Regions from separate parts of the Ancylobacter terrae genome, predicted to be linked through region 1. Evidence: riboswitches for the same ligand, from Rfam matches in the RefSeq annotation. Region 1 holds a riboswitch; each other region holds the start of a gene.
What was found. Region 1 has a riboswitch for thiamine pyrophosphate ahead of thiD (bifunctional hydroxymethylpyrimidine kinase/phosphomethylpyrimidine kinase). Riboswitches for the same ligand answer to the same signal wherever they lie in the genome.
Positions count from the first base shown of each region.

Region 1 (7,662 bases):
GCCCTGGTCCGGGTCGTCTCGGTCGATGTCCCGACCGGGCAGGTGATGTTCGCGCGCTCCTTCTTCGCGCTGTTCCCGCTGATCGCGCTGCTGGCCTTCCGCGGCGAGATCAGCGCGGCGGTGCGCACGGCCAATCCGGTCGGCCACATCATCCGCGGGCTGGTCGGCGTCATCGGCATGGCCTGCAACTTCGTCGCGCTCGCCCGCATCCCCTTGGTCGACGCCACCGCGATCAGCTTCACCACGCCGCTGATCACCGTGGTGATGGCGGCGCTGCTGCTGCGCGAGGTGGTGCGGCCCTATCGGTGGATCGCGGTGATGCTCGGCCTCGCCGGCGTCGTCATCATGCTGTGGCCGCATCTGGCGCTCGGCTTCGGCGCGGATGTCGCCTCGACCTGGGGCGCGATCTACGGCCTGTGCGCGGCGATCTGCACGGCGGGCGCCATCGTGCAGGTGCGCCATCTGACCGCGACCGAGACCACGGCGGCGATCGTGTTCTATTTCCAGGCGCTGGCCTCGGTGGCGGCGCTGGGCACGGCGGCCTGGGGCTGGGTGGTGCCGGGGCCGGGCGCCTCGGCGCTGCTGCTCACCATCGGCTTTCTCGGCGGCGTCGGCCAGATCCTGCTCACGGAGAGCTACCGTTACGCGCCCGCCTCGGTGATCGCGCCCTTCACCTATTCGGCGATGCTTTGGTCGCTGGTGCTGGGCTTCGCGCTGTTCTCGGAGGTGCCCTCGCTCATCGTGCTGGTCGGCGCGGCCATCGTCATCGGCGCCGGCCTCTACATGATCTGGCACGAGCGCCACGAGGACGAGCAGCGTCGCCGCGAAGCCGAAGCGTCGGGCCCGCCGCCGGTGGCGTGAGCGTTCAGAACGCCTTGAAGGTGATCAGCGTCTGGGTGTCCTTGATGCCGGGCACGATCTGCACCTGCTGGTTCACGAAATGGCCGATATCGGTGCCTTCGGGCACGTAGAACTTGATCAGCAGGTCGAATTCCCCGGCGGTGGAGTAGATTTCCGAGGCGATCTCGGCATCGGCGATGGCGTTGGCGACCTCGTAGGAGCGGCCGAGTTCGCATTTGATCTGGACGAAGAAGGGAACCATTGCGCGACTTTCAAGGCTGGCTGACAGCGCAACAGGACCAGAATGAGGGTGACTACGCAAGGCGGCGGGATCCAGCGCGAGGATAGAAGGTGTGTGATTGACGAATTGCAATTTAAAGTTATATTTTACCTCCATCACGCCGGAGACGAGTGGCATGCCGCCGAAAATCGAGATAACGGGTAGTTCGTTCAAAGACGTTGGTACTGTCATCAAGTCGGCGGCACCAATAGATGTCCGGATAGACAACAGTGTTTTTGAGAGAATAGGTAAGTTCGTTCACATTCAGTCATCCGATCATTCCAATGTTCCACCGGATCTCTTGCAGGCGTTCTTTAGATCAGTCGAGCAGCAAAGAGCGAAATCTCAAGCGGATGTTAACCCAACTCATCTTGATAAGGCGGCGGAAGCTAGCGGCCTCAAAGCTTGGTTGATTGAGCATGGCGTCGATTTGGCGTCGTTTTTCGTAACTGTGCTGCAAGCTCTGTCGAAGTAGGGCTTTCACGCGATAACCCGCGGCTTGTCAGCGCCTTCCCCTTCCCCTATCAGCGAGCGCGACGAAACGTTGGGGTGCCCCGTAAAGGGGCTGAGAGGCGGCGTGTCCGTGAGGGCCGGGCCAACCCATCGAACCTGATCCGGATCATGCCGGCGGAGGGAACGAATCGTGCGGCGGCCGATGCGGGGACAGCCCCCGGCCGCACGGCGCGGCCCGTCCGTCGGCGAGGGAGAAGCCGATGACGACGCCGAATGCCGCGCCGACGCCGATTGCCGTCACCATCGCGGGGTCCGATTCCGGCGGCGGGGCGGGCATACAGGCCGACCTCAAGACCTTCTCGGCGCTCGGCGTCTATGGCGCCAGCGTCATCACCGCGCTGACCGCGCAGAACACGCTCGGCGTCAGCGGCATCCACGACGTGCCGGCGGACTTCATCGCCGCGCAGATGGACGCGGTATTCTCCGATCTCGCCGTCGGCGCGGTGAAGATCGGCATGCTCTCGCGCCCACAGGCGATCGAGACGGTCGCGGCCGGGCTTGTCCGCCACGGCCTGTCGACCATTGTGCTCGACCCGGTGATGGTCGCCGCCTCGGGCGACCGGCTGCTGGTGCCGGAGGCGATCGCGACGCTGCGCGAGGCGTTGCTGCCGCGCGCGCTGCTCATCACGCCGAACCTGCCGGAGGCGGCGGCGCTGCTCGACGAACCGGTGGCGCAGACGCCGGCCGAGGCGCGGGCGCAGGCCGAGCGGCTGATGGGCTTCGGCCCGCGCGCGGTGCTGGTCAAGGGCGGCCATGGCGAGGGGCCGGACAGTGTCGACGTGCTGGTCGACGCCGAGGGGGTCGTCGAACTCACGGCGCCGCGCATCGCCACGCGGAACACGCACGGCACCGGCTGCACGCTCTCCTCCGCCATCGCCGCGGGGCTGGCGCGCGGCATGGCCCTGCGCGCGGCGGTGGCGGCGGCGAAGGACTATCTCACCCGCGCCATCGGTGCCTCGGACCAGCTGACCATCGGGCGCGGCCACGGGCCGGTGCACCATTTCCACGCGCTGTGGAGCGCCGAACCGCGTTTCTGCCAGAGCGCGCGCTGATCAGCTAGCACGGAATGCCGACCGGATTACGCTCCGAGAGACTGCTTGGAAACTCGGTCCGTCATCCTGAGGAGCGCCGCAGGCGCGTCTCGAAGGAGGCTCCAGAGGGCTCCCGATCCTCCTGGACCATCCTTCGAGACGCCATTCCTGAACGGAATGGCTCCTCAGGATGACGGGAGCATTGTTTTCGATGCGCACTTTCGAGGGGCTGCTCAGCCCCACAGCTCCGGCCCGCCCGGCAGCACGGTCGAGCCCTGATAGGCGAGGCCGGGATCGCGGTCGCGGGCGAGCAGCAGCGGCCCGTCGAGATCGACCCAGCGCGCCTGCGGCGCCAGCAGCAGCGCCGGCGCCATCGACAGCGAGGTCGCGACCATGCAGCCGACCATGACGTCGAGCCCGGCCTCGCGTGCGGCGGCGACCAGCGCCAGCGCCTCGGTGAGCCCGCCGGTCTTGTCGAGCTTGACGTTGATGGCGTCGTAGCGGTCGACGAGGGCGGGTAGGCCGGCGCGGTCATGGGCGCTCTCGTCGGCGCAGACCGGCACCGGGCGCACGATATGGGCGAGCGCGCCGTCGTCCGCCGCCGGCAGCGGCTGCTCGACGAGCCTCACCCCGGCATGGGCGCAGGCGGCGAGGTTGGCGGCGAGGGTCTCCGCGGTCCAGCCCTCATTGGCGTCGACGACCAGTTCGGCGTCGGGCACGGCGGCACGGATGGCGAGGAGCCGCTCGGCATCGCCCGCCGCGCCGAGCTTGAGCTTGAGCAGGGGGCGGCCGGCCTGCGCGGCCGCCTGCGCCATCGCCTCCGGCGTGCCCAGGCTGATCGTGTAGGCGGTGGTGACCGGCGTCGGCGCGGGGATGCCGGCGAGGTCGTGCACGCGCACGCCGCGGCGCTTCGCCTCGAGGTCCCACAGCGCGCAGTCGAGCGCGTTGCGCGCCGCGCCCGCCGGCAGGCGCTGCTGGAGGCCTTCGCGGTCGAGGCCGGCGGCGATGTCGGCGGCGAGCGATTCGGCAAGCCCCGCGACGCCCTCCACGCTCTCGCCGTAGCGGGCATAGGGCACGCATTCGCCGCGCCCGACATGGGCGCCGTCGCGGATCTGCGCCACCACCACCACCGCCTCGGTCTTGGAGCCACGGGCGATGGTGAAGGTGCCGGCGAGGGGAAAGCGCTCGATGGTCACGGTGAGCGTCGGCATGGGCACCTCGGAGGGGTTGAGTCGGGCTGCGGGCGCGAGCATAGCGCAGGCGGGGCCCGGCTCGGGCAGCGTTACTGCCAGAGCACAAAGGCCGCCGGATCGTCATATGACGGTTTCTGGATACCTATATCGCCGGGGCCGCTCTCGACACGGGCGAAGCCGGGCGGCTATGACTAAGCGTCATTCGCGCCTGCGCAATTTCGACGTCCGGCGGCCGATTCGGCCGGAAAGCCGGGCGCAGCACCGGGGAGCAGGATTTGGGAGCCGCGGAAGCCCCGCTTCTGGCGTCGGCACGACACGGGCGTGAGCTCGTGCTCGTGGGCAATGGCCTGTGGGTGTCGACCAATGGCCGGGCTCTCGAGGACCTGGTCGAGAGCAGTCTCGCCGAGAGCGCCTCCGCCGAGGCGGTGCGGCTCGACATGTCCGGCGTGCGCCGGCTCGACACGCTCGGCGCGGTGCTGCTGGACCGGCTGCTGCGCGGCATCGAGGAAGCGGGCCGCCGGCCGGTGCTGGTCGGGCTGGAGCGCACCTTCCAGCCGCTGCTCGACGACGTCGCCAAGGGCTGCCACGCCGTGCCCCCGCCGCGGGTGCTGATGAACCCGATCGTCAGCGGGCTGCACGTCATCGGCCGCGCGGTGGTGGGGGCCGCCCATGACGGGCGCGAGTTCCTCGCCTTCCTCGGCCGCGTCGCCGCCTCGCTGGCCGCGCTCGCGGTGCGCCCGCATCACTTCCGCCTGACCTCGATGGTCTATCATCTGGAACGGGTGGGCCTGCGGGCGGTGCCGATCGTCGCGCTGATCACCTTCCTGATCGGCGCCATCATCGCGCAGCAGGGCACGTTCCATTTCCGCAAGTTCGGCGCCACCACCTATGTCGTCGACATGGTCGGCATCCTCACCCTGCGCGAACTCGGCGTGCTGATCGTCTCGATCATGGTGGCCGGCCGCTCGGGCAGCGCCTTCACCGCCGAGCTCGGCTCGATGCGGATGCGCGAGGAGGTCGATGCGCTGCGGGTGATGGGCTTCGACCCGATCGAGGTGCTGGTGCTGCCGCGCCTCGCCGCGCTGATCATCGCCGTGCCGCTGCTCACCTTCCTCGGCAGCATGTGCGCGCTGTTCGGCGGCGGGCTGGTGTCGTGGCTCTATGGCGGCATATCCCCGCCGATTTTCCTCGCCCGGCTGCAGGAGGCGATCTCGCTCAGCACCTTCGAGGTGGGCATGATCAAGGCGCCGTTCATGGCGGCGATCATCGGCATCGTCGCCTGCATGGAAGGCATGCGGGTCGGCGGCAGCGCCGAATCGCTCGGCGCCCACACCACCGCCGCCGTGGTGAAGGCGATCTTCCTGGTGATCGTGGTCGACGGACTGTTCGCCATGTTCTTCGCCGCGATCGACATGTGAGGCGATAGGTGGCTGCGACCGGCATCGAGACGACCCAGCGGCGCGCCCGGCGCCCGGCTCCCGAGCCGGAGCCGATCATCCGTGTGCGCGATCTGGTGGTCGGGTTCGACGATCGAATCGTCCTCAAGGGCCTGTCGCTCGACGTGCGGCGCGGCGAGATTCTCGGCTTCGTCGGCGCCTCGGGCGGCGGCAAGTCGGTGCTCACCCGCACCATTCTCGGCCTGGTGCCGAAGCGTTCGGGCACCATCGAGGTGTTCGGCCGAGACCTCGACACGCTCGACGCCGCCGAGGAAAAGGCCATGGAGCGGCGCTGGGGCGTCTTGTTCCAGCACGGCGCGCTGTTCTCCTCGCTCACGGTGAAGCAGAACATCCAGTTCCCGATGCGCGAATATCTCGACCTGTCGCAGCGGCTGATGGACGAACTCGCCATCACCAAGCTGGAGATGGTCGGGCTGGCGCCGGAAGTGGCGGAGAAGGCGCCGTCAGAGCTCTCCGGCGGCATGATCAAGCGCGCCGCGCTCGCCCGGGCGCTGGCGCTCGATCCCGACATCGTGTTCCTCGACGAGCCGACCTCGGGCCTCGACCCGATCGGCGCCGGCGAGTTCGACGAGTTGATCGCCACGCTGCAGGCGACTTTGGGGGTCACCGTGTTCATGGTAACCCACGATCTGGACAGTCTGCACACGGTCTGCGACCGGGTGGCGGCGCTGGCCGACGGCAAGGTGGTGGCGGTCGGCCCGATCGAGGACATGCTGGCCTGCGATCATCCGTGGGTGTCCGCCTATTTCCACGGCAAGCGCGCCCGCGCCGCCGGGATCGGCGGCAAGTGATGCGTCGGCGGCAAGTGATGCGATGGTGAGAGCTTAGGGATGGAAACACGCGCCAACTACGCGGTCATCGGGCTGTTCACCATTGCGGTGGTGGCGGCGGCGTTCGCCTTCGTCTGGTGGTTCAACGGTTCGGCGAACCGGGGGCCGCGCACGAGCTACGACGTCGTGTTCAACGGTCCGGTCAGCGGCCTGCAGACCGGCTCGCGGGTGACCTTCAACGGCATCCCGGTCGGCGAGGTCACCGGCCTGCGCCTCGACACCAAGGATCCCCGGCAGGTGGTGGCGACCATCGCCGTGCAGCCGAACACGCCGGTGCGCACCGACACCCGTGCCGGGCTGGACATGCAGGTGCTGACCGGCCTCGCCTCGGTGGGCCTCGTCGGCGGCAGCCTCGGCGCCGCGCCGCTGCCGGAGCCGTCGGACGGGGGACTGCCGCGCATCGAGGCGGACGCCTCCGCGGTGCAGGATCTGATGCAGGGCGCCAAGGCGGTGCTCGGCCAGGTCGACGACATCACCCGCCGGGTGGACCGGCTGCTGGCGGACAACGAGACCAAGATCGCCTCGGTCATCGACAATGTCGACAAGTTCGCCAAGGCGCTGGGCGACAACGCCGCCAATGTCGACGGCTTCCTCGCCGACGTCAGCGGCGCGGCCAAGCGCATCGACGCGCTCGCCCAGTCGCTCGACAAGGTGGTGGCGGCGGTCGACCCGGCGAAGGTGAACTCGACCATCGACAATGTGCAGAAGTTCACCCAGGAACTGGGCGATTCCAGCGGCAAGGTGAAGTCGTTCATCGACGACGCCAGCGCGATCGCCTCCACCTTCCGCGGCTTCTCGGCCCAGCTCGAGACCACCTTCAACCGGCTCGACCAGCTCACCCAGGCGATCGACCCGAAGAAGGTCGGCAACGCCGTCACCAATATCGAGACCTTCTCGCAGACGCTGGCGAATCGCTCGGGCGATACCGATTCGCTGATCAAGAATGCCTCCGAGCTGTCCGCCAAGCTGAACGGCATGGCCAACAAGCTCGACCAGATCCTCGACAACGTGAACGGGCTCACCGCCAGCGACGAGGGCAAGGGCATGTTCGCGCAGGTCGGCGCGGCCGCGGAGGAGGTGCGCAAGCTGGCCGTGAACCTCGACGCGCGCACCGCGGAATTGTCGCGCAATCTCAACCAGTTCACCGGCCCGGGCCTGCGCCAGTACGAGGCGCTGGCGGCGGACGGGCGGCGCACGCTGAGCGAGATCGAGCGCGTCTTCAAGAATCTGGAGCGCAATCCGCGCCAGTTCATCTTTGGCGGCTCTTCCGTTCCCAGCTACAGTGGCAGATAGGATTGGGCGTGCCTGAAAAGTCGACACGGCAGGGGGTTGGGGCTTTGGTTCCGGTGAGGCGTTGGCGCAGGGCGGCGGGGGCCGCCATGGTGCGGGTGGTGCTGCTCGGCTCGGCGGTGACGCTGGGCGGCTGCGCCGCGCTGCTCGGCGGCGGCGACAAGGCGGTGCCGACCTTCGATCTCACCGCGCCGTCGGGCTTCACCGCGCCGCGCACCGGCACCGGCC
Region 1 covers NZ_JBJGXH010000001.1:1,010,177-1,017,838, forward strand. Annotated here, with positions in the region: gene ACEUEL_RS04850 (DMT family transporter) at 1-861, shown strand, start outside; gene ACEUEL_RS04855 (Lrp/AsnC ligand binding domain-containing protein) at 866-1,102, opposite strand; gene ACEUEL_RS04860 (hypothetical protein) at 1,257-1,595, shown strand; TPP riboswitch at 1,656-1,773, shown strand; gene thiD (bifunctional hydroxymethylpyrimidine kinase/phosphomethylpyrimidine kinase) at 1,834-2,685, shown strand; gene dgcA (N-acetyl-D-Glu racemase DgcA) at 2,898-3,875, opposite strand; gene ACEUEL_RS04875 (ABC transporter permease) at 4,133-5,275, shown strand; gene ACEUEL_RS04880 (ABC transporter ATP-binding protein) at 5,284-6,105, shown strand; gene ACEUEL_RS04885 (MlaD family protein) at 6,145-7,437, shown strand; gene ACEUEL_RS04890 (ABC-type transport auxiliary lipoprotein family protein) at 7,491-7,662, shown strand, end outside.

Region 2 (7,662 bases), 1.8 Mb from region 1:
GGCGCACCAGCCAGAGCGAGGCGACGGCCATGCTCGCCCCGATCAGCGCGGAAGCCGCGTAGAGGGGCATTCCGGTCAGGCCGAGCGGGCCGGTGAGCTGCGCCGGCCAGAACCCGCTCAGCCAGACCACGCCGAGATGGAAGGCGACGCCGGCGAGCCCGACCAGCGCGCCGAGCACCACCGCGGCGGCGTGATAGACCCCGTTCCCCATGCGTCCCTCCCCAAGCGTCCCCCGCCGCTTGGGTAGCATCGCGGCGCCGGGCCCGGAAGTCGTGATTGCTGCGCTGCGGCGGATGACGGCGGTGTGGCGGCTGCCGGCGGGACGACGGGGAGGGAGGTTTCCGCCGCCCGCGATGACGTTGGGGGACCTTCAGGCGTCCGTCATCCCGGACGAGGCCGCCGGCCTCGATCCGGGACCGCTCGCCCCGTCATCCCGGCCGGTCCCGGCCTGTCTCAGGGCTGCGGCACGGCGGCGGGCAGCACCGGCGCGTAGGCCGAGACCGGCAGGGTCGTCTCGATCAGCCCGTGCTCCTTCATGAATGCGCCGAAGCGCTCGTAGCGGCCGGCGTCGAGCGCCGCCGGGGCGTGGGCGAAGCGGCGCAGCGTGTCGGTCCAGGCGGTGCGGTTCAGCTCGTCGTCGAGCGAGGGATTGGCCTTCACGAACACGCCCCACGCCTCCTGCGGGTGGTTGAGCACGTAGAGCGTCGCGCTCTCGACCGCCGCGAGGAAGCGCGGCAGCCGCGGATCGGCCACGAGGTCCTTGCGGGTGATGTAGATCAGCTCGTCGAAGGCTGGCACGCCGTGCTCCTCGGGGAAGAAGGCGGTGCCCTCCTTGCCCTCGAGCTTGAGCTGGGTGAGTTCGAAATTGCGATAGGCGCCGATGACCGCATCGACCTTGCCGGCGGCGAGCGCCGGGGTGAGGGCGAAATTGACGTTGACCAGGGTGACGTCGGACGGCGTCAGCCCGGCGCTCTTCAGCATGGTGCCGAGCAGCGCGTCCTCGAAGCCGGCCACCGAGAAGCCGATCGTCTTGCCCTTCAGGTCCGTGAGCGTCTTCACCGGCCCGTCCTTCAGCGCCACCAGCGCGGTGAGCGGCGTCGAGACCAGCGTGCCGAAGCGCACCAGCGGCAGGCCCTCCTTGACGCTGAGATAGAGGCTCGGCTGGTAGCTCACCGCCACCTCCGCCTGCCCGGCGGCGACGAGGCGCGGCGGCGCGGCGGGATCGGAGGGCGGCACCAGCGTTACGTCGAGGCCGACGGCGTCGAAGAAGCCCTTCTCCTTGGCCACGATCAGCGGCGCATGGTCGGGGTTCACGTACCAGTCGAGCAGCACGGTGAGCTTGTCGGCAGCGGCGGCCGGCGTGAGGGCCAGCGCCAGCGCGAGGCCGGCACCGGCGAGGGTCTTCAGCAGGGTGTTCGTCATCATGGATCTCCCGACACTGTGGAGATCCGGCGCATGAGCTTCTGGGGGATCATCCGGCGGCGGCCCGGATACCTCGATCCATCGGCCCCGCCTTCGCTCCGTCCCTTCGCCGGCATGACCCGGATCAGGTTCAAAGGGTCTGGCGGCTGCCATCTCAGCCCCTTGAACCCTGAACGGTTCGCGGGACACCCCTCGGACATCGGGGAGGCTAGCACCGCTGGCATGCCACGGCAACCGGCGCGGGCCTACCGCCCGACCGTCTCCGGCGCCCACGGCACCAGGCGCGCCATCAGCCGGTCGACCAGCGCGTAGAGGATCAGCGCCACGGCGACGAGGATGGTGAGCGCGGCGAACACCATGTCGGTCTGCATCCGGGCGTTGGCCTGCAGCATGAGGAAGCCGAGCCCGCCCGCCGAGCCGACCCATTCCCCGACGATCGCCCCGATCGGCGCCACCGCGGCGGCGACGCGCAGCCCGGTCGCAAGGCCGGGCAGGGCGGCGGGAATGCGGATGAAGCGCAACAGCCCGCTTTCGCTGGCGCCGTAGAGCCGGGCGAGGTCGACGAGCCCCTGGTCGGCCCGGGCGAGCCCGTCATGGAAGGCCGAGGCGACGGGGAAGAAGATGATCAGGCTCGCCATCACCACCTTGGAGGCGAGGCCGAAGCCGAACCAGATCACCAGCAGCGGCGCCACCGCGAAGACGGGCAGCGCCTGCGCCACCAGCAGCGTCGGCCGCAGCATCCGCCGCGCGGCGGGCGAATAGGCCATGGCGAGGGCGCAGGCGACCCCCAGCACGACGCCGCAGGCGAGGCCCGCCAGCATCTCGCCCAGCGTGATCAGCGCGTTCTGCGCCAGCACCTGCCTGTTGGCGATGAGCGCGCCGGCGATCCGGACCGGTCCCGGCAGGATATAGGCGGGCACGGCGAGGGCGCGCACGGCGAGTTCCCACGCGGCCAGCGGCAGCAGGGCGAGCAGCAGCGAACGGCCGAAGGAAATCATCGCGCATCCGAAGCCGTCCGGATCGACGGCACCTCTCTGGTGGACAATATATATCGACGGACGGCAAGCTTGACCCCGGTCAAGGCGGCGGTCACGTTCGGCTTATAAAAGGTTCCCCAAGGGAGCCATGCGGAGGAAACGCGATGATCAAGGACATTCTCGTACATCTCAAAGTGGGTGACGGCCCGGATGTGGCCGCCGATTACGCCGTCTCGGTGGCCTCGCGGCTCGGGGCGCATCTGACCGGCGTGGCGGTCAGCTACGAGATCGACATCCCCCATGTCTATACCGAGGCGTTCTCGACCGACTTCATCGAGACCCAGCGCGCCGAGAGCCGGCGCCTCGCCGCCCAGTCGGTGGCGCGCTTCGAGGAATCGCTGCGCGCGGTCGGCATCTCCGGCGAGGTGCGCACCATCGACGGCACGCTGGGCGGTGCCGCCGAGCAGATCGGGCTGATGGCGCGGCTCTACGACCTCATCGTGGTCGGCCAGCCGGACCCCGAGCGGATGGGCTCGGAGGAGGTGGTCGCCGAGGCGGTGCTGTTCGATTCCGGCCGGCCGGTGCTGCTGGTGCCGCTGAAGCAGGCCAAGCCCTTCTCCGCCGAGCGTATCCTGATCGCCTGGGACGGCGGGCGCGCCGCCGCCCGCGCGGTGGCCGAGGCCTGCCCGCTGCTGGAACATGCCAGCCTGGTCGAGGCGGCGGTGGTCGAGGCCGGCAAGGTGAAGAGCGACGAGGTGCCCGGGGCCGACCTCGCCCGCCATCTCGCCCGCCACGGCAAGCAGGTGGAACTGCGCCGGCTGGTGCCGGGCGGCGACGAAGGCATCGTCGACGTGTTCGTCAAGGAGATCGCCGCGCGCAACATCGACCTCATGGTGATGGGCGGCTACGGCCATTCGCGGCTGCGCGAATTCGTGCTCGGCGGCGTGACCCGCGACATGCTGGAGCGCATGCCGGTGCCGCTGTTGATGGCGCACTGACCCGCTCCCGGCCCCGGCGGCCGGGTGCTGCGACGCGGAGGCGGGCTCCGCCCCGCGCGGGGCCGTCGTCTCCGCGTGTGGTGTTCTCCGTGTCAGGTCTTCGCCGCTCCGGGCCATGCCGATCATCCCGCCCCGCCGGACGTGGCGGGGTCGCGACGCGCCGGCGCGACATAGCGCGGCTGGCGCGGCCGCGCCGGGCTGACTATATCTGCGCCTGTCCTTGGGTCAGGCGGATGGCCGCCCCGGCGATGGAGACGAGACGCTGCTCACTTCCCATTCCGCCGCGGGCGGGCAGGCGCACGAGCCCCCGGCGGCCCGGCTTTCCGACATCCTCCTGCTGCTCGCGCGCGACGACAGCCGCGAGCGCATCGCCGTCGCCGATCTCCTCGCCCTGCTGCAGGATCGTGCCTTTGGCGCGCTGATGTTCATCTTCGCCCTGCCGAACGTGCTGCCGACGCCGCCCGGCACCTCGGCGGTGCTGGGGGCGCCGCTGGTCTTCCTCACCGCCCAGCTCGCGCTCGGCATGCGCCCCTGGCTGCCGAAGCTGATCGCCGAGCGCTCCATGGCGCGCAAGGATTTCGCCGCGGTGATCGAGCGGGCGGTGCCGTGGCTGGTGCGGGCCGAACGCCTGCTCGCGCCGCGCCTCGGCGTGTTCACCCGGCCGCCGGCCGAATATGCCGTCGGCATCGTCTGCTTCGTGCTCGCGGTGGTGCTGACCTTGCCGATCCCGCTCGGCAACATGCTGCCGGCGCTGGCCATCTGCATGATGGCGCTGGGCATATTGGAGCGGGACGGGCTCTGGATCCTCGGCGGCCTGGTGGCGACCGCGCTCTCGCTGGTGGTGGTCTCGGGCGTGCTCTACGCCCTGTTCAAGACCGCGATGTTCATCATCCTCAACGCCTTCGGCTGATTGCCGCGGACCCGCCGCACCTCAGTGGAACGGCCGGCCGGGCCGCGCCGCGGCATCCGGCGGCATGACCGCATCCTGTGCCGGAGCCGGCACCGCGCCGCGCGCCGCCACCGCCGGGCGCACCGCCGCCTCGCTGCGGGCGCGCGGAGCGGGGGCAAGCGCCGCCGGCGCGGCCTCGGCGCGCTGGCGCTCGGCGGCGGCCCGCTTGCGCAGGGCACGCTCGGCAGCGAGACGCTCGCGCGTCGCCTGGGCATGTTCGGCGCGCTCCTGCGCCCGGCGCTCGGCCGCCTCCGCCTCCAGCGCCGCCCGTTCGGCCGCGCTGAGCGGACGGGGCACCGGTGGCGCCGCGGGCGGTTCGGACGCCACCACCGGCGGGGTCGCGCGGCCGGCGGAACGACCCTCCTCGAACCGCTCCAGCGCCGCGCGGCGGCGGGCCTCTCTGGCCCCGCGCCGCGTCTCCGACGGGGTGGCGGGCGCGGCGTCACCCGGTATTCCCGCCAGCGCGGCGGGGGGGAGGGCGCGCGGGCGCGGCAGCTCGCCCTCGACGGTCCGGTCGGTGGAACGGGCCTCGACGCCGAGGTGCGGCGTCGGGCCGGCCGCGGCGTCGCGCCCGGAAGCTGCGGCCGGCGTGCGCCGGCCGGTCGGCGCGGCGGCGCCCTGCGCGCCGAGCCCCATCGCGCTGCGCACGGCCGCGATGAAGGCGGCGTGATCGGGATCGGCGGACAGGGCCGCCTGCGCCGACGCGCTCTCCGCCTCGGGCTCGGCGGCATCGGCGCGATCGATCGCCGGCGCGGCATCGGCGGTGAGGGCCGCGGTCGCGCTCGCGGCGAGGGCGGCGGCCAGCACCCGCTCGCGCTCGGCGCGTTCACGCTCGGCCTGCTGGACGGCCGCGCGGATGCGCATGGCCTCCTCGATGATGGCGCGGTCGCGCGCCGCCTGCTCGGCGGCCCGGCGCTCGCGGGCCTCGCGCTCGGCGATTGCGCGCTCGCGGGCGGCCTGCTCGGCCAGCGCGCGGGCCAGCGCCGCCTGCTCGGCCTCGGCGCGCCGCCGCGCTTCCTCCGCCGCGGCACGTTCGCGCTCGCGCTGCTCCGCCGCGGCAATGGCGAGCGCGGCCTGTTCGGCCTCCGCCTGCTCGCGGGCGAGACGGGCGGCTTCGATCTGCTGGCGCGCCTGCCGGGCGGCGTCGAGCTGCCGCCGGGCCGTTTCCTCGGCCGCCAGCGCCGCCGCCTCGGCCTCGCGCTGGCGCCGGGTTTCCTCCTCGGCGAGCGCGACGGCCCGTCGTTCCTCCGCGCGCTTCTCCGCCGCCAGCGTCTCCGCGGCCCGGCGCTGCGCCGCCTGCCGTTCCGCGGCGAGACGCTGCGCCTCGCGTAGGCGATGCGCGGCAAGCGCCTGTTCCTCCGCCTCGCGTGCGGCAGCTTCTTCGCGTGCCGCAGCTTCGCGCGCCTCGCGTGCCGCCACCTCGCGGGCCTCCCGTTCGGCCCGCTCGCGCTCGGCAGCGGCCCGCGCCCGGGCGGCCTGCACGGCCGCCGCCCGCCGCCGGCTCGCCTCGTCGGTTGCCTCGGTATCCCGGGCCGGCGCGCGGCGCGGGCGCCCGTCGCCGACCGCGAGCGCCGGGCTCGCGGCCACCGGCATGTCCGGCAGGGCGGGGTCGTTCACCTCCTCGCGCTCCCGGTCGCGCGAGCGGGAGCGCGGTCGGGCGGGCTCGGCATCCCTCGCCTCGGCCTCGCTCCGGGCGTGACGGGCGTCGGTGCGCGCCTCCTGCCGGCGGCTCTGGGCGAGTTCCCAGTCGTTCAGCGCCCACATCGCGGCGGCGCCGAGCGAGGCGCCGGCGAAAATGTCGAACCAGCTCACCACCGGCGTGATCGCCAGATAGACCAGCCCGATCAGCGCCACGCCGACATAGCAGAGCACCGCACGCCAGTTGCGCATCATTCAGGCTCCCCCGACCCCGTGGGGGAGGATAGATGATTCGCGGCATTTCACCGCGCGCCCGTTAACCGCTCGGCAAGAACCGGCGCGGTTATCCCGCCAATTTTCGCGCCAGCCGCACCGCCAGCGCCAGCGCGGTGAGCGTGGGATTGGCTTGCCCGGAGGTCGGCAGCACGGCCGAACCGACGACATGGAGGTTGCGCGCGTCGAAGCAGGCGAGATCGGCATCGACCACGCCATGGCGCCGGTCGGCCGCCATCCGCACTGTGCCGATCTGGTGCGTGCCGTGCGCGGCGAGCGACAGGATCGCATCGATCGTCGCCTCGCGCGGCTGGCGCAGCTCGAGGCGGCCGAAGCCGCTGCGCGCGAGCCATGCCCCGAGCGCATCATGGGCGCGGGCAAGGCCCTCCGCGTCGTCGCGCGAGAAGCGCAGGTCGACGACGAGGCGCGGCAGGCCGAGCGCATCGCTGGCCCCGTCGAGCCGCACCCGGCTCTCGGCGTGGGGGAAATGCTCGGAATGGTAGGACAGGCCGTAGCGGCGCGCGCGGTTGCGGATGAAGAAGCCGGGCAGGCGCATCGGGCTGAGATAGCGCCGGTAGAGGAAGCCCGGCACGAAGCCGGCCGCGGCGGGCAGGCCGCGCAGCACGTTCATCACATGCGGTCCGCGCGCGAAATGATCCGGCACGTGGCGCTTGCGAATCGCTTCCGGCAGCAGGCGCCGGCCGATCGGCTCGCAGGCCAGCGTCAGCAGCACGCCGGAGAGGATGGCGCTGCCGTGGCGCGGATCGGCGCTGGGGGGCACCACCGGCCAGAACGACACGTTCGGCAGCCCCTCGGCCCGTTGCAGCGCGTCGGAGGGGATGAGGCGGCGCCGGGCATAGGAGCCGTTGCCGTCGAGAAAAAAATCATAGGCGCGGTCGATGGCGTCGGTCGCGAAGGTGATGTCGGCGACCTCGCCGATGACATGGCCCATGTAGTGGCGCCCGAGCGGCCCCTGCGGGCCGCCGAAGCGGGACGGCTCCAGCCGCTGGGCGGCGAGCAGCAGCCGGGTGGTCTCCAGCCCGCCGCAGGCGAGCGCCACCGTGCGCACGGCAAGCTCGACGCGGCTGCCGTCCGGCCGGCTGATCACCAGCGCGCGCAGCCGGTCGTTCTCCGCGAAGCGCAGGCCGGTGACGGTGGCGTTGAGGCGCAGCTCGAGGCGCGGATTTCCGGCGATCTCGCGGGCATGGGCGCGCTGGAAGGCCGGCTGGTTGCTGAACCGCTCCAGCCGCGTGGCGTCGAAGCCGTCATCCGGTTCCACCACGCCCTCGATCGGGGCGCGGAACACCGGCGCGCCGCAATGGGCATAGGCGCAGGCGGCGGCGTAATGGGGCGCGATATCCTCCCGCCCGATCGGCCAGCGCGCGTCGCCGACCTGCGGGCGCGG
Region 2 covers NZ_JBJGXH010000001.1:2,821,067-2,828,728, reverse strand. Annotated here, with positions in the region: gene clcA (H(+)/Cl(-) exchange transporter ClcA) at 1-211, opposite strand, end outside; gene ACEUEL_RS13585 (ABC transporter substrate-binding protein) at 454-1,422, opposite strand; TPP riboswitch at 1,507-1,625, opposite strand; gene ACEUEL_RS13580 (ABC transporter permease) at 1,668-2,420, opposite strand; gene ACEUEL_RS13575 (universal stress protein) at 2,564-3,397, shown strand; gene ACEUEL_RS13570 (exopolysaccharide biosynthesis protein) at 3,618-4,307, shown strand; gene ACEUEL_RS13565 (hypothetical protein) at 4,329-6,239, opposite strand; gene ACEUEL_RS13560 (FAD-dependent oxidoreductase) at 6,328-7,662, opposite strand, start outside.
Region 2: linked by a shared signal. The riboswitch ahead of ACEUEL_RS13585 (ABC transporter substrate-binding protein) and the one ahead of thiD (bifunctional hydroxymethylpyrimidine kinase/phosphomethylpyrimidine kinase) in region 1 are both predicted to bind thiamine pyrophosphate.

Region 3 (7,662 bases), on a different contig from region 1:
GCGATATCCCGCCGGGGCTCCCGGTCGGAGAGGGGGATGACGAGGCCGATCGCGACGGGCTCGACGAGGGCGACGAGGACGGCTGAGCGCCGGGATGGGGCCGCGGGCCATGTGCCGGCCCGCGACCCCGTCGCGCCGTTCCGGGATGCCCCGAAACGATCGGCCGTCAGGCGTCCGGCCCGGGCGCCGGCGTCAGATAGAGCTGGCTGTGCTCGCGGAACTTGGCCGCCATCGCCGCCATCCCCTCCTTCTGCGCCTCGGCGCGGATGTCGTGCGAGATGCGCATCGAGCAGAATTTCGGCCCGCACATCGAGCAGAAATGCGCGACCTTGTGCGCCTCCTTCGGCAGCGTCTCGTCGTGGAAGGCGCGCGCGGTTTCCGGGTCGAGCGACAGGTTGAACTGGTCCTCCCAGCGGAATTCGAACCGCGCGCGCGAGAGCGCGTCGTCGCGGATCCGGGCGGCGGGGTGGCCCTTGGCGAGATCGGCGGCGTGGGCGGCGATCCGGTAGGTGATCACGCCGGTCTTGACGTCGTCGCGGTCGGGCAGGCCGAGATGCTCCTTCGGGGTGACGTAGCAGAGCATCGCCGTGCCGAACCAGCCGATCATCGCCGCGCCGATGCCGGAGGTGATGTGGTCGTAGCCCGGCGCGATGTCGGTGGTGAGCGGACCCAGCGTGTAGAACGGCGCCTCGCCGCAGACGGCCAGCTGCTTGTCCATATTGGCCTTGATCTTGTGCATCGGCACATGGCCGGGCCCTTCGATCATCACCTGGCAGTCTTTCGCCCAGGCGATCTTCGTCAGTTCGCCCAATGTCTCCAGCTCGGCGAACTGGGCGGCGTCATTGGCATCGGCGATCGAGCCGGGCCGCAGCCCGTCGCCCAGCGAGAACGAGACGTCATAGGCGCGGCAAATGTCGCAGATCTCCTCGAAATGCGTGTAGAGGAAGCTTTCGCGGTGATGGGCGAGGCACCACTTCGCCATGATCGAGCCGCCGCGCGAGACGATGCCGGTCACCCGCTCGACGGTGAGCGGGATATGGGCGAGCCGCACGCCGGCATGGATGGTGAAATAGTCGACGCCCTGCTCGGCCTGCTCGACCAGCGTGTCGCGGAACACCTCCCAGCTGAGCTCCTCGGCGATGCCGCCCACCTTCTCCAGCGCCTGATAGAGCGGCACGGTGCCGATCGGCACCGGCGCATTGCGCAGGATCCAGTCGCGGATGGTGTGGATGTTGCGCCCGGTCGAGAGGTCCATCACCGTGTCGGCGCCCCAGCGGATCGCCCACACCATCTTCTCCACCTCCTCGGCCATGGAGGAGGTGACGGCGGAATTGCCGATATTGGCGTTGATCTTGACGAGAAAGTTGCGCCCGATCGCCATCGGCTCGGCTTCCGGGTGGTTGATGTTGGCGGGAATGATCGCCCGCCCGCGCGCCACCTCCTCGCGCACGAAGTCCGGCGTGACGATATCGGGTATCGCCGCGCCGAAGTCCTCGCCGTCGCGGCCGGCGCCGGCGCGCCGCGTCTCGCGGCCGAGATTTTCGCGGATGGCGACGAATTCCATCTCCGGCGTGATGATGCCGGCGCGGGCATAGGCGAGCTGCGTCACCGCCCGTCCGCCGGTCGCCCGAAGCGGCCGGTGGCGTATCGGGAAGGGCGGGGTCGCCCGTTCGGCCGAGACGAAGCCGTTATCCTCCGGCTTCACCGCGCGCCCCGGCCCGGCCGCGACGTCGCCTCGCGCCGCGATCCATGCGGCGCGCAGGCGGGGCAGGCCCGCGTCGATGGCGATGCGGGCGGCCGGATCCGTGTAGGGGCCTGAGGCATCGTAGACGGTCACCGGCGGCTCGCCGGCGCTCGGATGCACGGCGATCTCGCGCATCGGCACGCGGATGTCGGGGTAGAGCTTGCCGGGTCGGAACACCTTGGTCGAGGCCGGCAGCGGGCCGGTGCTCACGGCAGGGGTGGAGGTATCGGTCGTCATGGGTCGAGGCTCCTCGCGAAACGCATGGAGACCCAGCTCTGACAGGAAGATGTTGGGAGGATTCCCCGCGCCATGGGGAATCCGGCCGCGCTCGCGCGACGCACCCGCACCGTCCCTACGCCAGTATGAACTGGATCAGGTTCAACGGGTCACTGCGCCGCAACGGCCCGAAGGCCGCACCCAGCAGTATCTCAGCCCCTTGCCGGGACCCCCCTGGTGAATGCGGCGAGGGTGCCGCCGTGCCGCCGGCCTGTCAATCGGGCGCGCCGCCCCCGGCGCCGGCGAGGGGAGAGCGAGCGGGCAGGTGGGAGCGGAGAGGGGCGCGCCTCGGCCGCGGCGGCTCAGAACAGCCAGAGCCGGTCTTTCGGGAAACCCACCCAATAGCGCTCCTGCGCGGGTGTGGCGGCGGCCCAGGCCCGGACGCGGACCCCCTCGCCGGCCAGCACATATTCCCAGCGCTCGCCGAGATAGAGCGCCGTCTCGACGGTGAGCGGCAGGGTGTTCGCCGCCGGCTCGGTGCCGAGCGCGACACGCTCGATGCGTATGACGGCCTTCACCGCCTCGCCGGGACGGCGGTCCGCCATCACCCGGCCCTCCAGCCGCTGGCCGGCGACCTCGATGACGCCGGTGTCGGCCTCGCGCGCGACGAGGCGGCCGGCGAGGTGGTTGTTGCTGCCCATGAAATCGGCCACCAGCGCCGAATTGGGCTGCTCGTAGACATCCTGCGGGCGGCCCTCCTGCTCCACCTCGCCGCCGCGCAGCAGCATGATGCGGTCGGCCACCGCCATCGCCTCGACCTGGTCGTGGGTGACGTAGAGCGCGCTGATGCGGGTCTGCAGGATCAGCTCGCGGATCCAGGCGCGGGCCTCCTCGCGCAGCTTGGCGTCGAGGTTGGAAAGCGGCTCGTCGAGCAGCAGCACCGAGGGGCGGTAGACCAGCGCGCGGGCGAGCGCGACGCGCTGCTGCTGGCCGCCGGAGAGCTGGTGCGGGTAGCGCGCGCCGAGCGCGGAGAGGCCGAGCCGTTCCAGCACCTCGCCGACCTTGGCCCTGGTCTCCGCCTCGCCCGCCTTGCGCAGCTTCAGGCCGTAGCCGACATTCGCGTCGACGGTCTTGTTCGGCCACAGCGCGTAGGACTGGAACACGAGGCCGAGGCCGCGCTTCTCCGGCGGCAGGGCGATCTGCCGGGCGCCGTCGAACACGACCGTGTCGCCGAGCAGGATACGGCCCGAATCCGGCGTCTCCAGTCCCGCGACCGAGCGCAGTATGGTGGTCTTGCCGCTGCCGGACTGGCCGAGCAGCGCCACCACCTCGCCGGCCTTGAGCGCCAGCGACACGCCCTTGAGGATCTCGACGCCGCCGATCGCCTTGGCGATGGCCTCGACGGTGAGCTCATGCATGCAGGCGCACTCCCAGACGCAGCGCGACGAGCAGGCCGACGCTGATGAGCAGGACATTGATGACCGACAGCGCCGAGATGAGATCCAGCCCGCCGCTGCCGAACAGCGAGATGATCAGCGAGCCGATCACCTCGGTGTTGGGGCCGAGCAAATAGACGCCGGTCGAGTATTCGCGGCAGAAGGTCATGAAGATCAGCAGCCAGCTGCCGAGCAGGCCGTATTTCACCAGCGGCAGCGTCACGTCGCGGTAGACCCGCGCCTGCCCGGCGCCGGCGACGCGGGCGGCCTCCTCCAGCTCCGGCCCAACCTGGTAGAGCGCCGAGGAGATGAGGCGCATGCCATAGGCCAGCCACACCACCGTATAGGCCACCCACAGGCTGACCAGCGTGGCGCGGAACGGGGTGAGGAACGGCACGAACAGGAACAGCCAGAGGAAGGCGAGACCGGCGATGATGCCGGGCAGCGCGCGCGGCGCCATCACCAGATAGTCCAGCACGCCGGTGAGCCGGCTCGGCCAGCGATGGCCGATCAGCGCCACGCCGGCATAGACCGCCACCGCCGCGGCGCCGCCGATCGAGGCCAGCAGCACGGTGTTGACGATGCCGCGCACCACGTTCGGGTAATCGGCCAGCTCCCGGTAATTGGCCAGGGTGAGCACCTCACTGAGGCTGATGCCCTCGCCCCAGGTCGACACGAAGGAGCGCAGCACGATGCCGCTCAGCGGCAGCAGCACGGTGGCGAACAGCCACAGCCCGACGAGGCCGGCGGCGACCCAGCGCCAGCGCCCGAGCGGCAGCGGCCGCCCCGACATGCCCTTGCCGCGCACGGTGGCGTAGAGCGCGCCATGGCGCAGCAGGTAGCGCTGCAGGAACACCAGCGGCAGCGTGAAGGCGACGATGATGATCGCGATCACCGCCATCAGGTGGTAGCTCGGCGTGCCCAGCAGGTTGGTGAGCTTGTAGAGATAGGTGGTCAGCACGGTGATGCCGCTCTGGTCGCCGAGGATCAGCGCGAGGCCGAACATCTCGACGCCGAGCAGGAACACCAGCACGCCGCTGAACACCAGCGCCGGCACCACCAGCGGCAGGCTCACCGTGAGCGCGACCCGCCACACCCCGGCGCCCATGGTGCGGGCGGCCTCCTCCACCTCCGGGTTGAGGCTGCGCAGCGCCGAGGAGGTGTAGAGATAGACGTGCGGGACGTGGGTGAGCCCGGAAATCAGGATCAGGCTCTCGATCGAATAGAGGGTCCACGGCACCACGCCGAACAGCTGCCGGAACCAGACCGAGACGAAGCCGACCGGGCCGACCGAGACCACGTAGCCGAAGGCCAGCACGATCGGCGACAGGAACACCGGGGAGAGCAGCAGCGGCTCGATCCAGGCCCGCCCGGGCAGGTCGGTGCGCGTCATCAGGAAGGCGAGCGCGGCGCCGAGCGGCAGCGCGATCGCGCTCATGCCGATGGCAATGGTGAGGGAGGTGCGCAGCGCGTAGTAGAATTCGGGGTCGCCCAGCACATAGGCATAGGCCGACAGGCTGAGCTTCGAGGCCGGGGTGAAGAACGGCCCGCTCAGAACGCTCTGGTAGAGGATGAGCCCGATCGGCGCGAGCACCGAGACGGCGACCAGCACCACCCCGAGCACCCGCACCGGATGGCGGACGACGGGGAGCAGGAGGCTCCCCATCGCGGTATAGCCACCTGAGCCGCGCTCACCCGTGGCGCGCTCACTTGGCACGCAGGGCCTCCTGGAATTCCTTGAGGAAGGCGACGCGCTTGTCGGTGTCCATCACCCGGTCGAGCATGTCCTGGCCGATCGGGATGGGGCGGATCACGCTGGCGCCGATCTGCTCCTTCACGGCAGAGGCGGTGTTGGCGCCCTTCACGTCGTCGCGCAGCGAGTAGAGGTTGGCCTTGCCGGCGATGATCTCCTGGCCGCGCTGCGACAGCAGGTAGTCGAGGAACAGCCGCGCCGCGTTCGGGTTCTTCGCGGTCTCCGAGACGAAGGCGATGCGCGAGAGCACCAGCGTGTAGTCCTTCGGGTAGACCATGCCGATGGCCGGGTTCTTGGCCATGCGCGGGGGCACGTAGGAGCCGATCACGTTCCAGGCGAGCACATATTCGCCCGAGCCGACCTTCTCCATCATCGAGCCGGACGAGGCGTCGATGCGCATGCCGGCGGCGCCGAGGGCGCGCAGATCGTCGAAGAACTTCGGATTGTTGACCGAGTCATACACGTTCAGCATCAGCCCGAGCGTGCGCGAGGGGTCGTAGGTGGTGACGCGGCCCTTGAAGACGTCCGGCTTCTCCTGGACCACCTTCACCAGCTCGGCGTGCGACTGCGGCACCGAACCCTCGGGGATCAGCCGCTTGTTGTACATGAACACCAGCGGCTCGAAGGTGGTGCCGTAGGCGGCGTTCTTCCACACCGCCCATTGCGGCAGCTTGGGGATTTCCGGCGAGGCGTAGGTGGCGGCGAAGCCGTCGGCGGCGAGGCGCACGCCGGTGTCCATGCCGCTGGTCCAGGCGAAATCGGCGCTCGGCTGGCCGGCCGCCTTCTCGCTGATGATGCGGTTGTAGAGCTCGGCGCTGCTCAGGTCGTTATAGTCGACGGTGATCTCGGGATAGAGCGCCTTGAAGTCGGCCAGCAGCGGCTGCGCGCTCGCCGCGTCGGTGGTCGAATAGATGATGAGCCGGCCTTCCTTCTTGGCGGCGTCGACGATCTTCGCATAGTCGGCCGGATAGAAGGCGGGCACCTGGGCGGCGGCCGGTGCGGCCAGCGTGCTCGCCGCCAGCGCCAGCGCGCCGGCCGCGATCCATCCCTTCACGGGCAGTCCGTTTGTAGCTAGTCCCTTGGCGCGAACGAGCATGGTTTCCTCCTGAATTCACCGGCCGCGCCGCGTCATCCGCGCGGCTTCGGCCCTGAGCGCCGCGTCGGTTGCGCGGCTCTTTCTCGGGATGCCGCGTCGTCTGCGCGGCTTGGGGCAGGGCGCCCGTCGTCCGGCGGAGCCGGGATGTCAGGCGGCGCCGCGCTCGAACAGGCCGGGCCGCAGCGGGTCCGCGGGCGCGCGGCGCGCGGCCGGCACCTCGACATTGAGCGCGGCGAGGCCGCCGGCGGGCACTTCCGGCAAGGCGAGGGCGAGGTCGACGAAGCGGTCGATCTCCGCGGGCTCGGCGAGGCCGGCGGCGAGGGTGCGGAACTTGCCGATATAGTCCGGCCGGGTGAACGGCTTCGCGCCGGAGGTGTGGGCGTCGGCGACGCCCAGCTCGTCCTCGATCACCGTGCCGTCCCGCAGGGTGACGACGACGCGGCCGCCGAAGGCGCGCTGCGCGGGATCGGGGTGGTGGTAGCGCGCCGTCCAGCCGGCATCCTCCACCGTCGAGACGCGGCGCCAGAGGTTCACCGTCGAGGCCCGCGCCGCCCGCTCGGGGGTGTAGCTGTCGATGTGGTGCCAGCGCCCATCCTCGAGCGCCACCGCGAGGATGTACATGACCGAGTGGTCGAGCGTCTCGCGGCTGGCCTGCGGATCGTACTTCTCGGGATCGCCCGAGCCGGAACCGATGATGCGGTGGGTGTGGTGGCTGGTGTGCAGCACCACCTTGTCGATCTGCGCGAGGTCCGGGATCCGTCCGCGCAGGCGGAAGGCGAGGTCGATGATGGCCTGCGCCTGGATTTCGGCGGAATGGGCCTTGGTGTAGGTCTCGAGGATGCCGCGCTTGGCCTCGCCCGGCTCGGGCAGCAGCAGCCGGTATTCGACGTCGAAGCCGTTGAGCAGCCAGGCGATGATGCTGTCGTCGCCCTCGTAGATCGGCGAGGGCGAGGTCTCGCCGCGCATCGCCCGGTCCACCGCCTCGATCGCCAGCTTGCAGGTGTGGCCGGGCACGGTCGCCTTCCAGGTGGAGATCTCGCCCTTGCGCGACTGGCGGGTCATGACGTTGGTGTGCACCGCCTGGTTGATCGCCTGGTAGATGGTCTCGACCGGCAGGCGGAGCATGGCGCCGATGCCGGCCACCATGCCGGCGGCCAGATGGGTGAGGTGGTCGATGCGGTGCTCGTGCAGGCAGATCGCCTTGGTGAGGATCACGTCGATCTCGTAGGCGGTGGCGATGCCGGCGATCAGCTCGGCGCCGGAGACGCCGCATTGCTGGCCGGCGGCGATCACCGCCGGGATCATGTCGCCGGGGTGGTTCATGTCGGCCGACAGGAAGGTGTCGTGGAAGTCGAGCTCGCGCACCGCGGTGGCGTTGGCGTAGGCCGCCCACTCGCAGGAGAAGCGCTCGGCGTTC
Region 3 covers NZ_JBJGXH010000006.1:15,732-23,393, forward strand. Annotated here, with positions in the region: gene scpB (SMC-Scp complex subunit ScpB) at 1-86, shown strand, start outside; gene thiC (phosphomethylpyrimidine synthase ThiC) at 167-1,981, opposite strand; TPP riboswitch at 2,076-2,206, opposite strand; gene ACEUEL_RS21800 (ABC transporter ATP-binding protein) at 2,323-3,378, opposite strand; gene ACEUEL_RS21805 (ABC transporter permease) at 3,371-5,062, opposite strand; gene ACEUEL_RS21810 (ABC transporter substrate-binding protein) at 5,103-6,203, opposite strand; gene ACEUEL_RS21815 (MmgE/PrpD family protein) at 6,393-7,662, opposite strand, start outside.
Region 3: linked by a shared signal. The riboswitch ahead of thiC (phosphomethylpyrimidine synthase ThiC) and the one ahead of thiD (bifunctional hydroxymethylpyrimidine kinase/phosphomethylpyrimidine kinase) in region 1 are both predicted to bind thiamine pyrophosphate.

Region 4 (7,662 bases), 370 kb from region 1:
ACGGCGTTCCTTGAAGCTCATAGCGTTGACGGCACCGAAACAGATGAGTGAGCGGGAACCTAAGTCATGCCCGCCGTGTTACCAGCGCGTCAATGACGGAGGTTAACATGCTCAAAGGCGGACTTCTTTGGCTCATCGGTATTCCCCTGCCGATCATTCTTGTCCTCTGGCTGCTGGGCTACCTGCACTAGGAGGTAGACATGCCGGCTCGGTCCAAGGCCCAGCAGAAGGCAGCAGGAGCCGCGCTTTCCGTCAAACGGGGCGAGACCCGGCGGAGCGAGCTCAAGGGCGCCTCGCGCGAAATGGCGGCGTCCATGAGCGAGAGCCAGCTCGAGGCGTTGGCGTCGACTTCGCGCAAGGGCAAGCCCCAGCATGTCTCGGACCGCAAACGCGGGTGATGCGTGCCCTGACGGCGGTCGCACGGACCGCTTACGCTGCTGCCTCGTCAGGGCCGCCATTGCCGCTCGGCAAAATTCCATGCAAAATCCTTGAGATGCGGCCGATCGGCAGATAGCCCCGATCGATCCGGGGACGGAGCTGCCTGATGCTCAACGGCCACCATGATCCGGTGCTGGTCGCGCTTTCCATCGTGATCGCCGTTTGCACGTCGTATACGGCGCTGGATCTCAGCGCCCGGGTCAGGCGGGCGCGCGGTCGTGCCCGTTTCGGCTGGACCTTGGCCGCCGCCATCGTGCTCGGCAGCGGCGTCTGGTCGATGCATTTCGTCGCCATGCTGGCCTTCAAGGTCGGGTTGGCGATGAGTTACGATGCCGCCACCACCGTGCTGTCGCTGCTTCTGGCGCTTGCGGTATCGGGCGCCGCTCTCGCACTGGCCGATCGCTATCGCGCCAACCCGTGGCTTCGGCTGGCCTGTGGCGCCTTGCTCGGCCTCGGCGTGGCCGGCATGCACTATATCGGCATGCGCGCGGTCGAGATCGACGCGGTCACGTCCTATCACCCGGGCGGCGTGGTGTTCTCCGTCATGCTTGCCGTTCTGGCCGGCATGGCGGCGATGTGGCTGGTGAACCGCGAGGGGCTGCGTTACCGCCGCGCACTCGCGGGCGGCGTGCTGGGGCTGGGGGTTGCCGGCACGCATTACGCCGCCATGGCGGCGCTGACGCTGACGGCGGCGCCCGGCGCTCATGAGGTACTGAGCGAGCCGGTCGCCCGGTTCGACCGGACCGAACTGGCGATCGCGGTCGCCGCGATGACGTTCATCATCCTGTTCGTGGCGACGGTCGCGGTCATGTATGACCGGCGCTTTGCGGTGCTGGCCGCCCGCGAGGCCTCGGCCCTGCGCGCGAGCGAGGAGCGCTATCGCAATCTTTATCGGCGCACGCCGCTTCCCCTGCACTCTCTGGATGCGGGCGGCCGGATCGAACAGGTGAGCGACAGCTGGCTTGCGCTGCTCGGCTATGGGCGGGACGAGGTGGTCGGGCGCCCGCTGACGGATTTCATGACGCGCGAGTCGGCGCGCATGCGGGACGAGGTCCATTGGCCGACCCTGATGGAGACCGGCGAACTCACCGATGCGGAATATCGCCTCGTGACCCGCGAGGGGGCGGTGCTGGACTGCATGCTGTCCGCCACGGTGGAGCGGGACGCGGCGGGCCGGGTCGTGAAGTCGCATTGCGGCCTGATCGACGTCACCGCCCGGCGGCGGGCCGAGGAGGCGCTGCGGCAGGGCCAGAAGCTCGAGGCCGTGGGCCAGCTCACGGGCGGTATAGCCCATGATTTCAACAATCTGCTGGCCGTCATCCTGGGTAACCTGGAACTCGCGCGCAAACGGGCGAACGAGGATTCGCGCCTGCTCCGCATGCTCGACAACACCATCCAGGCGGCGCAGCGCGGCGTTGCCCTGACGCAGCGCATGCTGGCCTTCGCGCGCCGCCAGGACCTGAAGCCCGAACCGGTCAACGTGCCGGATCTCGTGCTCGGCATGGCCGATCTGCTGAGGCGATCGATCGGTCCGACGGTTCGGATCGAGACGCGCTTCCCGCTCGGCCTGCCCCGCGCGAATGTCGACGCGAACCAGCTCGAACTCGCCCTGCTCAACCTCGCGGTGAACGCGCGCGACGCCATGCCGGAGGGGGGCACGATCATCATCGAGGCCCGCGAGGAGCAGGTCGTTCCGGCCGGCGCGGTGCCGCAGGATGGCAGCGACCTGCCGCCGGGCGACTATTTCTGCCTGCGTGTGCGCGATACCGGCAGCGGCATGGACGAGGAGACGCTGGCGCGGGCGACGGAGCCGTTCTTCACCACCAAGGGGGTGGGAAAGGGGACCGGGCTCGGCCTCGCCATGGTGCACGGCCTCGCCGCGCAGTCCGGCGGGCGGCTGGTGCTGGCCAGTCGCCGCGGCGAGGGGACCACCGCCGACATCTGGCTTCCGATCGCCGCCGCACCGCCCGCCGCGGCGGTCTCGACCGAGCCGGAAATGGCGTCTCAGGTCGGCGAGCCGGGGCGGCTGGGGGTGCTGGTGGTCGACGACGATCCGCTCGTTCTCGGCGCCACCGCTGCCATGCTGGAGGATATCGGTTTCGCGGTGAGCGAAGCGTCCTCCGGCCGCCAGGCGCTCGATATGCTTGAAACGAAACGCGATTTCGACGTCGTGCTGACCGACCAGGCGATGCCGGGGATGACCGGGGTGCAACTCGTCGCGGCGATCCGGCAGCGATGGCCGCATCTCGCCGTGGTGCTCGGGACCGGCTATGCGGAACTGCCGGAGGGGGCGGATCCCGATCTCATGCGGCTCGGAAAACCCTTTGGCCGCGACGCTTTGGAGCGGGCGGTGAGGACGGCGTGCCAGCGTCGCCGGCGCGGGGCGACCAATGTGGTCAACCTGCCGCCGCGGCTGGGGAGCGGATAAGCAGAACCACGGACGATATGTTGTCGACACGGCGGTGACAGCGGGCCCGGGAGCCACTATATCAACGGCATCCGGGGGAGCCTCGACAGGAGGCTGAGAGGCCATCGGCGCGACGCGATCGCGGCATGGCGACCCTTCGAACCTGATCCAGCTCGGACTGGCGGAGGGAGGAATGCATGTCAGATCAACAGCTTGACCGAACCGGCGCAACGCCGAACGCGATGCGCGTGCGCATCATCGGCGCCGGCGTCGCCGGTCTCACCTGCGCCCACGCCTTTGCCCGCCGCGGGGCGCACGTCACCGTAATCGAACGCAATTCCGGCTCCGGCCGGGGCTGCTCCTGGTATGCCGGGGGCATGCTGGCGCCCTGGTGCGAGCGCGAGAGCGCCGAGCCGCTCATCGTCGAGCTGGGTCTCGAATCGCTCGACTACTGGCGGGACAGCGTGCCGGATGTGCCGACGAATGGCAGCCTGGTGCTGGCGCCGGCCCGCGATCTACCTGATCTCAAACGCTTTTCCCGCCGCACCTCGCATTTCGAGGCGATCGACGGCGCGCGCCTCGCGGCGCTGGAGCCGGACCTCGAGGGGCGGTTCGAGCAGGGGTTGTTCTTCCCCACCGAGGCGCATCTCGAGCCCCGCAAGGCGCTGGCGGCGCTCACCGAGAAGCTCGTTTCCGAGTATCGCGTCGACCTGCGCTACCTCACCGAGGCGGTGGATGGTCAGTGCAGTGAGGTGGACGATCAGTGCGGTCAGACCGATGCGAACGACGATGACGCCGACGTCATCGTCGACTGCCGCGGCCTCGCCGCGCGCGACACGCTGGCCGACCTGCGCGGGGTGAAGGGCGAGATGCTCGTGCTCTATTCGCGCGACATCCGGCTCTCCCGCCCGGTGCGCATGCTGCACCCGCGCATCCCGGTCTACATCGTGCCGCGCGGCGACGGGCATTTCATGATCGGGGCGACCTCGATCGAGAATGACGAGCGCGGCCGGGTCACCGGGCGCTCGCTGATGGAGCTCCTGTCGGCGACCTATGCGCTGCACCCGGCCTTCGGCGAGGCGGAGGTGGTGGAGATCGGCGCCGATGTGCGCCCGGCCTTCCCGGACAACCTGCCGCGCATCCGCCGGCGCGGCCGGACCATCCATGTGAACGGGCTCTACCGCCACGGCTTCCTCGCGGCGCCGGCGCTCGCCCGCCGCGCGGCGGCCGTGGCGTTCGACGGGGCGCATTTCCCGGAGGTGATGGATGAAGATCGTCGTGAATGGTGAGGACGCGCAGACGCGGGCGCCCACTCTCGCCGACCTCCTCGCCGAGCTCGGCTTCGAGGGCGCGGTGGTGGCTACCGCATTGAACGGAACCATGGTCCGCGCCCCGCGCCGGGCGCAGACGCCGATCGGCGAGGGGGATCGCATCGAGATCCTCGCGCCGATGCAGGGCGGGTGAGATGGGTGGCGAACGCCGCGTCGCGCCGGAGGATGCCGCTCGGGCGATGCGGCGCGGCCATGCGTGCTTCGAGGCCGGCCCATGGCCGGCACCTCAGCATGACGAGGACGGTGCATGACGACGAATTTGCAGAGCTCAAACCGCGTCATCCTGAGGTGCCCGGACAGCGTCCGGGCCTCGAAGGACGCAGCCGGCGTCCGCCGTTCGCGACCATGTCGGCGAACCGGCGCTCGGAACAAGGGAGGCTGAGATGGATGCGTTGACGACCACATCCCCCGACCGGCTGGAGGTCTACGGCACCAGCGTCGGCTCGCGCCTGCTGCTGGGCACGGCGCAATATCCCTCGCCGGCGATCCTTGCCGACGCCATCCGCGCGTCGGCCGCGGAGATCGTCACCGTCTCGCTGCGGCGGGAGTCGGGCGCCTCCAAGGCCGGGCAGAGCTTCTGGCAGCTCATCCGCGACCTCGGCGTCAAGGTTCTGCCCAACACGGCGGGCTGCAAGAGCGTGAAGGAGGCGGTGACCACCGCCGAGATGGCGCGCGAGCTGTTCGATACGCCCTGGGTCAAGCTGGAGGTGATCGGCGAGGACGACACGCTGCAGCCGGACGTGTTCGGCCTGGTCGAGGCGGCGCGCATCCTGAACCGCGACGGTTTCCAGGTGTTTCCCTACACCACCGAGGATCTCGTCGTGGCCGAGAAGCTGGTGGCGGCCGGCTGCGAGGTGCTGATGCCGTGGGGGGCGCCGATCGGCTCCGGCCGGGGGCTGAACAACCCCTATGGCCTGCGCTCGATGCGGGCGCATTTCCCGGGCATTCCGCTGGTGGTGGATGCCGGCATCGGCCTGCCCTCGCACGCCGCGGCGGCGATGGAGATGGGCTATGACGCCATCCTGCTCAATACGGCGGTGGCCAAGGCGGGCGAGCCCGCCCGCATGGCCCGCGCCTTCGCCCGCGCCATCGAGGCTGGGCGCGAGGCGTTCCTCGCCGATCCGATGGAGAGCCGCGACATGGCGGCGCCCTCGACGCCGGTAATGGGCCGGGCCATGCTGGGTGAATGAGCGAAGCCGCGATGAAGCTTGATCCGTTCTACCTGATCGTCGACCGCACCTCGTGGCTGCCCCGCCTGCTGCCGCAGGGCGTGAAGCTGGTGCAGCTGCGCGCCAAGGACCTCGATGATGCCGTGCTGCGCGCCGAGATCCGTGCCGCGAAGGATGCCTGCGCGCGCTATGGCGCCCAGCTCGTCGTGAACGACTATTGGCGGCTGGCGATCGAGGAGGGCTGCGATTTCGTCCATCTCGGCCAGGAAGACCTCGTCGAGGCCGATCTCGATGCCATCCGCCGCGCCGGGGTCAAGCTCGGCATCAGCACCCATGACGAGGGCGAGCTCGATACGGCGCTGAAGGCCGATCCCGATTACATCGCGCTGGGGCCGATCTACCCGACCATCCTCAAGCAGATGCGGTTCGGGCCGCAGGGGCTGGAGCGGATCACCGCGTGGAAGCAGCGGATCGGCGACATCCCGCTGGTGGCGATCGGCGGCTTCACCGTGGAGCGGGCGGTGGGTGCCTTCGAGGCGGGGGCGGACAGCGTCGCCGTGGTCACCGACGTGCTGCTGAACCCGCGCCCCGAGCTGCGCGCGCGGCAGTGGCTGGACCTCACCCAGTCGCGGGCGTGAGGCGCTTTACTCGAAGACCCGTTGGGGAAACGCCTCCACCCGCGTCATCCCGCAACGGCCGGAGGCCGTATCCGGGATCGCGCCGGGATCCTGGTACGCGATCCCGGCTCGAAGCCTGCGGCTCCGCCGGGATGACAGTGCTCTAAAGGCGTTGCCGGACAGGCGGTGAGCAGGTCGCGGCCCGTACCCGCGACCCGGCGGCGGTTCAGCCCGCCGAGGCCGGCTCGGCGAAGAGCGACTCCATCTCGCGGCGCAGCGTCACCGCCTCCGCGCCCTCGTCCACCTCGACATCGTCCCAGCTCAGCGCCATGCCCTTCGCCACCGGCCGGAGCAGCTTCACCTTGTGGGCGAGGCCGAGCGGGAAGGCGCGCATGGCGAGGCTCGCCTGCGCCGGCATCAGCGTGCCGACGACGGTGTAGCCGCCTTCGCCGTCGAGCATCTCGCCGGGCTTGAGGTCACGCTTGGCCATGGCGATCGCGTCGGCGCGATGGCCGGTTGCCGTGCCGGTCGCCTCGCCGCGCAGGCCGACCGCGGCGACGGAGATGCCGAGCTCCAGCCCGATCAGGTGCCAGCGCTTGTAGAGCGCGCCGTAGCGGCCGGAGGGGTCGGTGATCATGCCGTATTCGCCGAAGCAGCGGCGGACATAGTCGGTATCGCCCTCGAACACGACGAAGACGCCCCAGCGGATGTTGTCGTCGATCGGGCGGCCGTCGCGCTCCAGCGAGGACAGCACCTCGACCTGCCCCTTGGCGTGGAGTTGGCCGCCCTCGCGGCGCGGGCGGCAGACATGGGGGATCGTCGTCAGCGAGCTCGGCGGGTATTCGAGGCCGTGCGGCGGGGGGATGAGGCCGGTGGCGTTGCACACCGCCGCGCTCTCGATGGCCGGCTTGGAGCCGTCGAGGAAGGAATTGAACATCTGCGGGTTGAGGCCGCCGAGGCGGGCCTGTTCGGCGCTCAGGCCGTAATGCTCCCAGACCGTGTCGGGGGTGGAATCGGCGAAGTGCGGCAGCCATTTGTGGCCGCGCCCGGCGCAGACCACGTCGAGCCCGGCGGTGCGGGCCCAGTCGACGAGGTCGCAGATCAGCGCCGGCTGGTCGCCATAGGCGAGGCTGTAGACGACGCCCGCCTCCGCCGCCCGGCGCGCCAGCAGCGGCCCGCAGAAGGCATCGGCCTCGACGGTGACGTTGACGACATGCTTGCCGGCGGCGAAGGCGCGCAGCATGTGCCGCACCGCCGCCGGCGGATTGCCGGTGACCTCGACGATGATGTCGACATGGGCGCTGTCGATCAGCGCGTCGGCGTCGTCACCGACGAAGGTGGCGCCGGTGCGGGCGGCTTCCGCGAGGCTCGGCGCGCCGTAGCGCTCGGCCGGCCAGCCGGTGGCGGCGAGTGCCTCGCGCGCCCTCGCGGGGGAGAGGTCGACCAGGCCGACCAGATGGATGCCCGGCGTCCTGCGCGCCTGCGACAGGTACATGGTGCCGAACTTGCCGGCGCCGATGACGCCGACGCGCAGCCGGTTGCCGCCCGCCTCGCGCTCGAGCAGCTTGCGGTGAAGGTTCATGCCGTCCTCCCGTTGCGGCGGACCGTTGGCGCGGCCGCCCGTCGTGCCGGCGCGGGGCCGGCGCGCCGCCTCCCGCAGGGGCAGCGCGGCGAGGCTAGCAAGCGGTACCGGCGGGCGG
Region 4 covers NZ_JBJGXH010000001.1:637,539-645,200, forward strand. Annotated here, with positions in the region: gene ACEUEL_RS02980 (phosphatase PAP2 family protein) at 1-21, opposite strand, end outside; gene ACEUEL_RS02985 (DUF3008 family protein) at 201-398, shown strand; gene ACEUEL_RS02990 (MHYT domain-containing protein) at 545-2,866, shown strand; TPP riboswitch at 2,930-3,053, shown strand; gene thiO (glycine oxidase ThiO) at 3,088-4,134, shown strand; gene thiS (sulfur carrier protein ThiS) at 4,112-4,309, shown strand; gene ACEUEL_RS03005 (thiazole synthase) at 4,560-5,366, shown strand; gene ACEUEL_RS03010 (thiamine phosphate synthase) at 5,378-5,983, shown strand; gene ACEUEL_RS03015 (NAD(P)H-dependent oxidoreductase) at 6,189-7,544, opposite strand.
Region 4: linked by a shared signal. The riboswitch ahead of thiO (glycine oxidase ThiO) and the one ahead of thiD (bifunctional hydroxymethylpyrimidine kinase/phosphomethylpyrimidine kinase) in region 1 are both predicted to bind thiamine pyrophosphate.